DNA from 4 places in the Pseudomonas soli genome. Region 4 is predicted to be linked to each of the others. Evidence: riboswitches for the same ligand, from Rfam matches in the RefSeq annotation. Region 4 holds a riboswitch; each other region holds the start of a gene.
What was found. A riboswitch is a leader RNA that binds a small molecule or an ion and turns the genes downstream of it on or off. The one in region 4 is predicted to bind cobalamin.
Positions count from the first base shown of each region.

Region 1: another riboswitch for cobalamin. It lies ahead of cobO (cob(I)yrinic acid a,c-diamide adenosyltransferase); the one in region 4 lies ahead of LU688_RS12015 (ABC transporter substrate-binding protein).
Region 2: another riboswitch for cobalamin. It lies ahead of LU688_RS15775 (CbtB domain-containing protein); the one in region 4 lies ahead of LU688_RS12015 (ABC transporter substrate-binding protein).
Region 3: another riboswitch for cobalamin. It lies ahead of LU688_RS17590 (TonB-dependent receptor); the one in region 4 lies ahead of LU688_RS12015 (ABC transporter substrate-binding protein).

Region 1 covers NZ_CP128543.1:4,546,796-4,548,989, forward strand. Annotated here, with positions in the region: gene LU688_RS20995 (cobyrinic acid a,c-diamide synthase CobB) at 1-383, opposite strand, end outside; gene cobO (cob(I)yrinic acid a,c-diamide adenosyltransferase) at 380-991, opposite strand; cobalamin riboswitch at 1,104-1,321, opposite strand; gene LU688_RS21005 (hypothetical protein) at 1,471-2,049, shown strand; gene LU688_RS21010 (C40 family peptidase) at 2,113-2,194, opposite strand, start outside.
Region 2 covers NZ_CP128543.1:3,423,889-3,426,082, forward strand. Annotated here, with positions in the region: gene cobW (cobalamin biosynthesis protein CobW) at 1-158, opposite strand, end outside; cobalamin riboswitch at 260-458, opposite strand; cobalamin riboswitch at 520-743, shown strand; gene LU688_RS15775 (CbtB domain-containing protein) at 843-1,028, shown strand; gene LU688_RS15780 (CbtA family protein) at 1,039-1,728, shown strand; gene LU688_RS15785 (cobalamin biosynthesis protein) at 1,728-2,138, shown strand; gene cobM (precorrin-4 C(11)-methyltransferase) at 2,168-2,194, shown strand, end outside.
Region 3 covers NZ_CP128543.1:3,800,841-3,803,034, reverse strand. Annotated here, with positions in the region: partial or broken gene LU688_RS17590 (TonB-dependent receptor) at 1-1,299, opposite strand, end outside; cobalamin riboswitch at 1,407-1,611, opposite strand; gene LU688_RS17585 (PaaI family thioesterase) at 1,800-2,194, shown strand, end outside.
Region 4 covers NZ_CP128543.1:2,566,774-2,568,967, reverse strand. Annotated here, with positions in the region: gene LU688_RS12020 (acetyltransferase domain-containing protein) at 1-925, shown strand, start outside; cobalamin riboswitch at 953-1,150, shown strand; gene LU688_RS12015 (ABC transporter substrate-binding protein) at 1,262-2,194, shown strand, end outside.

The sequences.
Region 1 (2,194 bases), 2.0 Mb from region 4:
AAGGTCTGGGCCATGGCCGTGCCATCGATCACCGCCAGCACCGGTACGCCAAAATGGCGGGCCAGGTCGGCGCTCGACGGCGTGCCGTCGAACAGCCCCATCACGCCTTCGATCAGGATCAGGTCGGCTTCCCCCGCCGCTTCCCACAGCAGGCGACGACTCTCCTCGGCACCGATCATCCACAGGTCCAGCTGGTAGACCGGCGCGCCACTGGCACGCTCGAGGATCATCGGGTCGAGAAAGTCAGGCCCGCACTTGAACACCCGCACCTTGCGCCCGAGGTTGCGGTGCAGGCGGGCCAGGGCGGCGGTGACCGTGGTCTTGCCTTGGCCCGAGGCCGGGGCCGCGATCAGTACGGCGGGGCATTGGCGCGAGTCACTCACAGCTCGACGCCCTTTTGTGCGCGGATACCGGCCTGGAAGGCGTGCTTGAGCATGCCCATCTCGGTGACGGTATCGGCCAGTTCGATCATTTCGGGCTTGGCCGCACGGCCGGTGACGATCACATGCTGCATCGGTGGGCGGGCCTGGATGTCCGACAGCACCTGGTCGAGGTCGAGGTAGCCATGCTTGAGGGCGATGTTCAGCTCATCGAGCACCACGAACTGGATCGACGGATCCTGCAGCAACTGGCGCGATACCGCCCAGGCCGCTTCGGCGGCCGCGATGTCGCGCTGGCGGTCCTGGGTCTCCCAAGTGAAGCCCTCGCCCATCACGTGATAGCGCACTTGCTCGGGGAAGCGGCGGAAGAACAGCTCTTCGCCGGTGCTGTTGCGGCCCTTGATGAACTGCACCACACCGCATTGCATGCCATGGCCCAGGGCGCGGGCGAGCATGCCGAAGGCCGAACTGCTCTTGCCCTTGCCATTGCCGGTCAGTACCAGCAGCAGGCCGCACTCGTTGGGGGAATTGGCGATGCGCTCGTCGATGATCGCCTTCTTGCGCAGCATGCGCGCCAGGTGACGTTCGTCGCGTTCGGTGGATTCGCTCATCAGGGGTCTCCGCAGGCTGTCGCCGGTTGGCGACAGGGAAAAGGCGGGCAGACGGAGAACGCGCAGGGGCCGTGGCCCCAGGCCACATCGCACCGCACATCACCCTCCGTGATGCCGTTGGCAGTGACAGGCCGGTCTCCGGGCTCGCGAGCGGGACATGCCCGGACGACGCGCCTTCCCGGATACCTTTACCCAGTGGCCATGCGCCGTCTTTTACTCACCTACCGTTGCGGGGGCAGCGCCGGACTCGCGCCTGCTGGCGCTCACCGGCTTCCCAGTTTCACCCTGCCGAACCGCAGTTCGCCGGGCACCTGAAACACGCCGCGAAGGTTAGAGGGTTGCACCGGGAGCGTCAATCGAACGAAGACCGTTCTGGCCTGGGTCAATGGCCGATCCGCCAGCTTGTGCCACACTCAAAGCGGTGATATCACTTAGCCACCATTTCGGCTGGCCTCAATCACAATGACAAGGAGCGCAGCATGCAAGGCCTGATCATCAATAACCCGCGCCTGGAATTCCTGCGCCCGGCCCTGGAACGCTGGGTCGACTGCATCGACCGCTTCAACCAGTTCCAGGGCGACAACGAAGCCCCCTATTGGCATGGCGCCGCCGCCAACACCGGACTGCTCGCAGCGGCCGCCTGGCAGGCCGAGCTGACGGCGCTGCAGCAGTACACGAGCAAGAAACAGCGTGACGAAGGCGAGCGTGAGGCCCGCGGCGACCTGAGTATCAACAGCGCCGAAGAGTCGATCCACCTGCACACCAGCCAACGTTGGCCGCGCATGGCCCGTCTCGACATGGGCCCGGCCTTGCAGGAAACCGCCAACCACGCCAAGACGATCGCCTACGCCAGCCAATTCAAGGCCGGGGCGCTGTTCGTCACTCCGTGGAAGGCCGGCCAGCATGCCAGCCCCGAGGAACTCCAGGACCTGGTAGATGACCTGCAGAAACACACCGCTTGCGCGATCGCCTGGTACTTCCCCTATGGCTACCGCAAACTGCACAACGAATTGGGCCAGTACTATCCCGGCGTGGCATTACTGCTCAAGCAAGCTTGATGCCCCTGGCACAGGCCAATGAACAACCAGACGCTGTCCGCGTCCTTATCTAGCGAACAGCAGTCAGGGATTCTGCGCCAGATGTTCAGGGGGTAGCACCCGTTTGGCCTGAAGATAGGCCTTGGCCCAGTAGCTGTTCGACAGG
Region 2 (2,194 bases), 860 kb from region 4:
AGGATCTCGCCATCGATACCCAGTTCGCCGAACTCGTTGACGATCACCGCGATCCGGCGGCCCTGGGCGTTGTCGAGCATATGGCGCAGCAAGGTGGTCTTGCCCGAGCCGAGGAAGCCGGTGACGATGGTGACGGGAAGCTTGGCCAGTGTTTTCATGTCGCAATGCCCTTGGCAGCAGTGGCGCGGGCATGCAGGACGACAGCCCCGGGTCGAGTCGCCCTGGCTGGTTCGCCACCGGATCACCCCGCCCGGTTGAAAGTCGAAAACGTTGCGAGGCAGGTCTCCTGGCTTGCACCGCCGGCCTTCTCAGCCAGTGGGATGGCGCCTTCCCGCGCGTGCGCAGTGGCTATGCCGATCCTTCATCAGTGCCTACAGTTGCGGGGGCAGCCGCGGCTTGTACCGCGTTCCCGTCTTAGCCCGGGCCAACGCCCGGGAACCTCGAACCGGCAAGGCTACGCAGTGCCTGCCTGACGGTCAACCGCCACAGCGATTGACGCAGGCCCGGCCCCGTGATTTGCTAACGCATTGCGTTCAGGTGCCCCCAACGGGGGTGAAACGGGAAACCGGTGCGTCGCGCGCCCTTTGAAGAGGGACGACAAGGCCGGTGCTGCCCCCGCAACGGTAAGCGAGAGAAGCATCCAGACCACTGTGCCCCCGCATGGCATGGGAAGGTGATGCTTGACCAATGGAGCCCCACTCCACCTCGCCAGCCCGGAGACCGGCCTGACATGCTTGCAGAACACCCCGCGGTGGGCGGGCGCTGTCGTATCACCTGGGCCAACCGTGCCTGGGGGCGTCGCGCCTGCCCGTTGCCACAACAAAAGCAGCAGAGGACGCGTCATGCCCATCACCCACGCCAAATCCAGTATCGCCACCCCCATCAGCCTCAGCCAGCGCCTGATCGTCGCGGTCGGCGCCACCCTGCTGGGCCTGTGCCTGGTGTACTTCGCCGGTTTCTCGCACATCGAGGCGGTGCACAACGCCGCCCACGACACCCGCCACAGCGCTGCCTTCCCTTGCCACTGAGTACGCCCGCATGATCACGCGCATCGCCCGTACCGCGGGTTTCAGCGGCCTGCTCGCCGCCCTGCTGCTGACCCTGCTGCAAAGCTTCTGGGTCGCCCCGCTGATTCTCCAGGCGGAAACCTATGAAACCGCCGCCCCCGCCGTCGAACACCATGAGCACGGCGAGGCGGCAGCACCTCATGAGCACAGCGCCGAGGCCTGGGCGCCCGAAGATGGCTGGCAGCGGGTCCTGTCCACTACCGGTGGCAACCTGGTGGTAGCCGTCGGCTTCGCTCTGATTCTCGCCGCCCTGTACAGCCTGCGCACCCCAGGCCGAGTGGCCACCGGTGCGCTGTGGGGCCTGGCGGGCTTCGCCGTGTTCTGCCTGGCGCCGACCCTGGGTCTGCCACCGGAACTTCCGGGGACAGCCGCCGCCGACCTCGGCCAGCGCCAGACTTGGTGGATCGGCACCGCCGCCGCCACCGCCGCGGGCCTGGCGCTGCTGGTCTTCGCCCACCATTGGCTGTTCAAGGTGCTGGGTGTCGCCCTGCTGGTAGTCCCTCACCTGATCGGCGCGCCGCAACCAGCGGTTCATGAAAGCTTGGCCCCCGAAGCGCTGGAAACCCAGTTCAAGATCGCATCCTGGCTGACCAACGCCGCGTTCTGGCTGGCCCTGGGCCTGCTCAGCGCCTGGTTGTTCCGCCGCTCCAGTCAGGCCTGATGCGCGACCTCGCTCGCCCGCCGGCGTTATATGCCGGCTTTGGCTGCCGGCGTGGCTGCCCGGTCGAAACACTCGCCGTGCTGCTGCGCCAGACGCTGACCAGCCACGCCCTGCCTCTGTCGGCCCTCAAGGCCATTGCCAGCATCGAACCCAAGGCGCGCGAACCTGGCCTGCTGGCGCTGGCCGAACGGCTCGGCCTGCCGTTCATCTGCTTCGACAGCAGCCACCTGGCAACCTTCGAACCGCTGCTCAGCCAGCGCTCGACAATAGCGTACGCGCAGACCGGCTGCTGGGGCGTGGCCGAAAGCGCGGCGCTGGCCCTGGCCGGGCGCAGCGGCACCGAGCCGCGCCTGCGCGTACCAAGGCAGGGGTTACGAGGCGCTACCCTGGCCCTGGCCATCGGCGGATAATCCGCTCCTTTTACCTGCAAGGACCCCCCATGACGGTCTATTTCATCGGCGCCGGC
Region 3 (2,194 bases), 1.2 Mb from region 4:
CTCGGTCAGTTGCGTGCGGTTTTCGGCGAACAGCGAGAAGGTGCTGGTTTTCGACAGCGTCTGCGGGCGCGTCGGATCGGCACTGTGGAACCCGCCGGGCGCCGGCCGCCAAGGGTCGAGCGGGTCGGTGTAGCCATCTTCGTAGGGCGAGTTGCTGTCGATGTTGAAGCGGATCTTGTTGTACTCGGCGCCCACCACGGTCCTGCTGGCCAGGCCGAACAGCGAGTGATCAAAGGTGAAGCTCTGGCGGTCGCCGATCTGCTCCTGGTTGTGCTTGATCTCCAGGAAACTGCCGCGCTGGATCACACCGGCATCCCAGGCGTATTCCTCGGCATTGCGCCAGTGGCGACGGCTCTTGATGTAGTACAGCTGGTTGCTGGCGCTGATGCTGTCGCTGATGGTCCAGTCGCTGGTCAGCCGTGTCCACTCATCGTGGTAGCGCTGCTGGTCATTGCTGACGTTGTAGTTCTTGTTGCGCACGCTGCTGCGCAGATGGCCGTCGATCAGCGGCGTGCCGTAGTAGTTGGCAGGTTGTGCGTCGCCGCGATCGTGGGACAGGGTGAAACTCAGGTCGTCACTGGCATCGAAGCGCAGCGCGCCGGAAAACGCCAGGCTGCGCGAAGCGGTGCGGTCGACCCAGCCGTTGCCCGCCTGCTGGTTCAGGGTGGCGCGGTAGCTCAGGCGCTCGCTCAGGCTGCCGCCGCTGTCCAGCCCCAGTTGCTGGCGGTCCCAGGAGCCATAGCCCAGGCGCAGGTGGTTGCGGATATCACTGCTGAAGGGCTTTTTTGGAATCACGTTGACCGTTGCCCCGGTGGCGCCTTCGCCATACAGCACCGAGGCAGGCCCACGGATCACATCGATACGCTCGACCATCCAGGGATCGACCGGTTAGGTGAGGGTGCCGGCGCCGGCGTACAGGCGCGACCCGTCGAACAGGGTCATCACCGAACTCTGGCCCGTGAAGCCGCGCGCCGACAAGCCGGTGCCGCCATCGCCAGGGGTACCGATGAAAGTGATGCCCGGCGAGCGGGTCACGGCATCCTGCACCGTGGTGTTGTTGCGCTGCTGGATTTGCGCGGCGGTGATGCTGCTAGTGCTCGCCGGGGTTTCCAGGGCACTGAGGTTCAGGCGTGAACCGGCCTGGGTGGGGGTGGCCAGGTCGACGGTCTGCGGGTCGCGGCTGTCGGTGATCGCCGTGGAGGGCAGGGTGAGCGCAGGGCTGGGCTGCTCGTCGGCCAGCGCCGGCAGGGACACGGCCAGGCAGGCCGCCAGGGTGTGAAGCTTGTTGATACGGGACATGTCGTTCCACTGCTGCAGGAAAGAATGGATCCCGGTGGAAAACACGCAACGGCGAAGCGCGCGCAGGCGCGCACGCGAATACCGGCCTGCGCCCGCCCACCGCGGGTTGCCAAGTGAAGCCTCAGGCCGGTCTCCGGGCTTGCGAGGGTCGTGAAGCCTTCACCTTCCCATGCGTGTGCACAGTGGTCTGTCGAAGGGTTCGCTCGCTTACCGTTGCGGGGGCAGCGCCGGACTTGTCGTGGTATCGACTCACCGGCTTCCCGTTTCACCCTGCGCGCGGCGGCGCAGGGCACCTGAAACTGGCGCGCATCTGACCACTGAACGAGCAGGGAGTCAATCGTCTGGAGGGGCGGGCTGAGTGAGGTTGAATGGCGGTTCAGAGCGGTTGCCGTCAGGTAGGCGTTGTCTGCGGGCAGGCCGCGTGGATTGGCGCAGGTCGCGCAGGGAGCTACCATCGGCAGCCAGCCTCCTTATCCAACACCAACAAGCCAAGGACGCGTATGACCGAGCAAGCCCTGTCCCTGCAACAACTCGCCGCCCCCGAAGGCATCTGCTACGGCTGCGGCTGTTCCCACCCCAGCGGCCTGCATGTGCAGAGCCACTGGGACGCCGACGGCATCCACCTGTCGTGCCGACATACCCCCGATCCGACCTTCACCGGCTGGCCCGGCCTGGTTTATGGTGGCCTGCTGGCCATGCTGGTCGACTGCCATTCCAACTGGACCGCCATGGCCTGTCACTACCGTGCCGAAGGCCGCGAACCGGGCAGCCTGCCGCGTATCGACTGCGTCACTGGCCAGCTTGGCCTCACCTACCTCAAGCCCACGCCCATGGGCGTCGAGCTGCTGCTCAAGGCCCGGGTCGAGGGTGAGCTGGGGCGCAAGACCCGGGTGAT
Region 4 (2,194 bases):
GTATGGCGAGAAGCACCAGGGCCGTGGCGATGTCTCGGTGTTCCTGTTCAAGCGCGGTCTGTTCCTGGTAGTGCTGGAATTCACCCTGGTCAACTTCGCCTGGACCTTCCAATTGCCACCGAGCGTGATCTACCTGCAGGTGATCTGGGCCATCGGCCTGAGCATGCTCGCCCTGTCGCTGCTGGTGTGGCTGCCGCGCCCGGCGCTGCTCGCCCTCGGCGCGCTGATCGTCGCCGGTCACAACCTGCTCGATGGCCTGCACTTCGGGCCGGAATCGGCGCTGCATGTGCCATGGGCGATCCTGCATGAACGCAGTTGGCTGGAGGTGGGCGAACATCTGCGCCTGCGCACGTCCTACCCGCTGTTACCGTGGATCGGCGTGATCGCCCTGGGTTATGGGCTCGGGCCGTGGTTTTCCCGGGGCAGCGACGCCGGCAAGCGCCAGCAGCGCCTGCTATGGGCCGGCGTGGCGTTGCTGCTGGGGTTCGGTGCGCTGCGCCTGCTCAATGGCTACGGCGAAGCCCCCTGGAGCCTCTACGCCAGCGTAGGGCAGACGCTGATGAGCTTCTTCAATATCACCAAGTATCCACCATCGTTGCTGTTCCTGGCCCTGACCCTAGGCGTCGGCCTGCTCCTGCTGCGCGGCTTCGAGCGTGCCGGCGACGCCCGCTGGATCGGCCCGCTTGCGGTGTTTGGCGCAGCGCCAATGTTCTTCTACCTGCTGCACCTGTATGTGCTCAAGCTGCTGTATGTGGCGTGCGTGGCGCTGTTTGGCCTGAACCAGGGCGGCTATTTCGGTTTCGATGGCATGGGCGCGGTATGGCTGACCGCCGTGCTGCTGCCACTTGCGCTGTACCTGCCGGTGCGCTGGTTCGCCCGGCTGAAAGCGCGCCGGCGCGATATCGCCTGGCTCAAGTACCTGTAAAAGCGTTTTCACCCGACAGCCCGATGGTCTACCATGCCGCCCGCCGGTTTCCACACGGAATCAAAAGGGAATCCCGGGCTCGCCACTGGCGATCCAAAGGGAACTGCCCCCGCAACTGTAGGTGCCGAGCCTGCGCCATCGATGCCACTGGGTCTGCCGACCCGGGAAGGCTGGCGCCGGCCTGGACGCACCAGTCAGGAGACCTGCCGGCACGCATTCACCAACCGGCGGGGTGTCCGGGATGGTCATCCGCCCCTGGCCGCGTGCTTGCGCACGGCTACCCGGCGATGCCTGTCCGTGGGCCATTCCGTGCACCACCCAGGAGATCGCCCCACCATGCCGTACCGCCTCGCCGCCCTCCTCGCCGGCCTGTCCCTGTCATGCCTGGCCCATGCCAGCGCCACCCAATACCCGCTGACCGTCGACAACTGCGGCTTGCCGCAGACCTTCACACAGGCCCCGCAACGGGCGGTGACCGTCGGCCAGGCCGGCACCGAGCTGCTCTATGCCCTGGGCCTGGGTGAGCGGCTGGCCGGCACCTCGCTGTGGTTCAACAACGTGCTGCCGGAATTCAAGGCGCAGAACGACAAGGTCCCGCGCCTGGCCGACAACGAACCGAGCTTCGAGGCGGTGGTCGGCAAACGTCCGCAACTGGTGACGGCGCAGTTCGAATGGATGATCGGCGCCCAGGGCGCGGTCGGCACCCGCGAGCAGTTCCAGGAGCTGGGCATCCCCACCTACCTGCTGCCCTCGGACTGCGAGGGCAAGGACAACCTGGTGGGCGCCGACGGCACCCGCCTGCAGCCGTTCAAGGTGCAGAGCATCTACAAGAGCGTCAGCCAGCTGGCCGAGATCTTCGACGTGCAGGAGCGTGGCGCGCGCCTGAATGCCGAGCTTCAGGGCCAGCTGGAACAGGCCAGGCAGCGCCTGGCCGGCCAGGACCTGGCGCACACCAGCGCGCTGTTCTGGTTTTCCAGCGCCGACCTCAAGACCGACCCCTATGTCGCCGGCCGCCAGGGCGTGGCCGACTACATGCTGCAGACCCTCGGCGTGCGCAACGTGGTCGAGTCCAGCGAAGAATGGCCTACCGTGGGCTGGGAGACCCTGGTCAAAGCCAACCCCACCTGGCTGATCGTCGCGCGCATGGACCGCCGCCGCTATCCGGCCGACGACTACCAGAAAAAACTCGACTTCCTGCGCAGCGACCCGGTCACGCGCAATATGAACGCGGTCAAGCACGGCCGTATCATCGTCCTCGATGCCGACGCC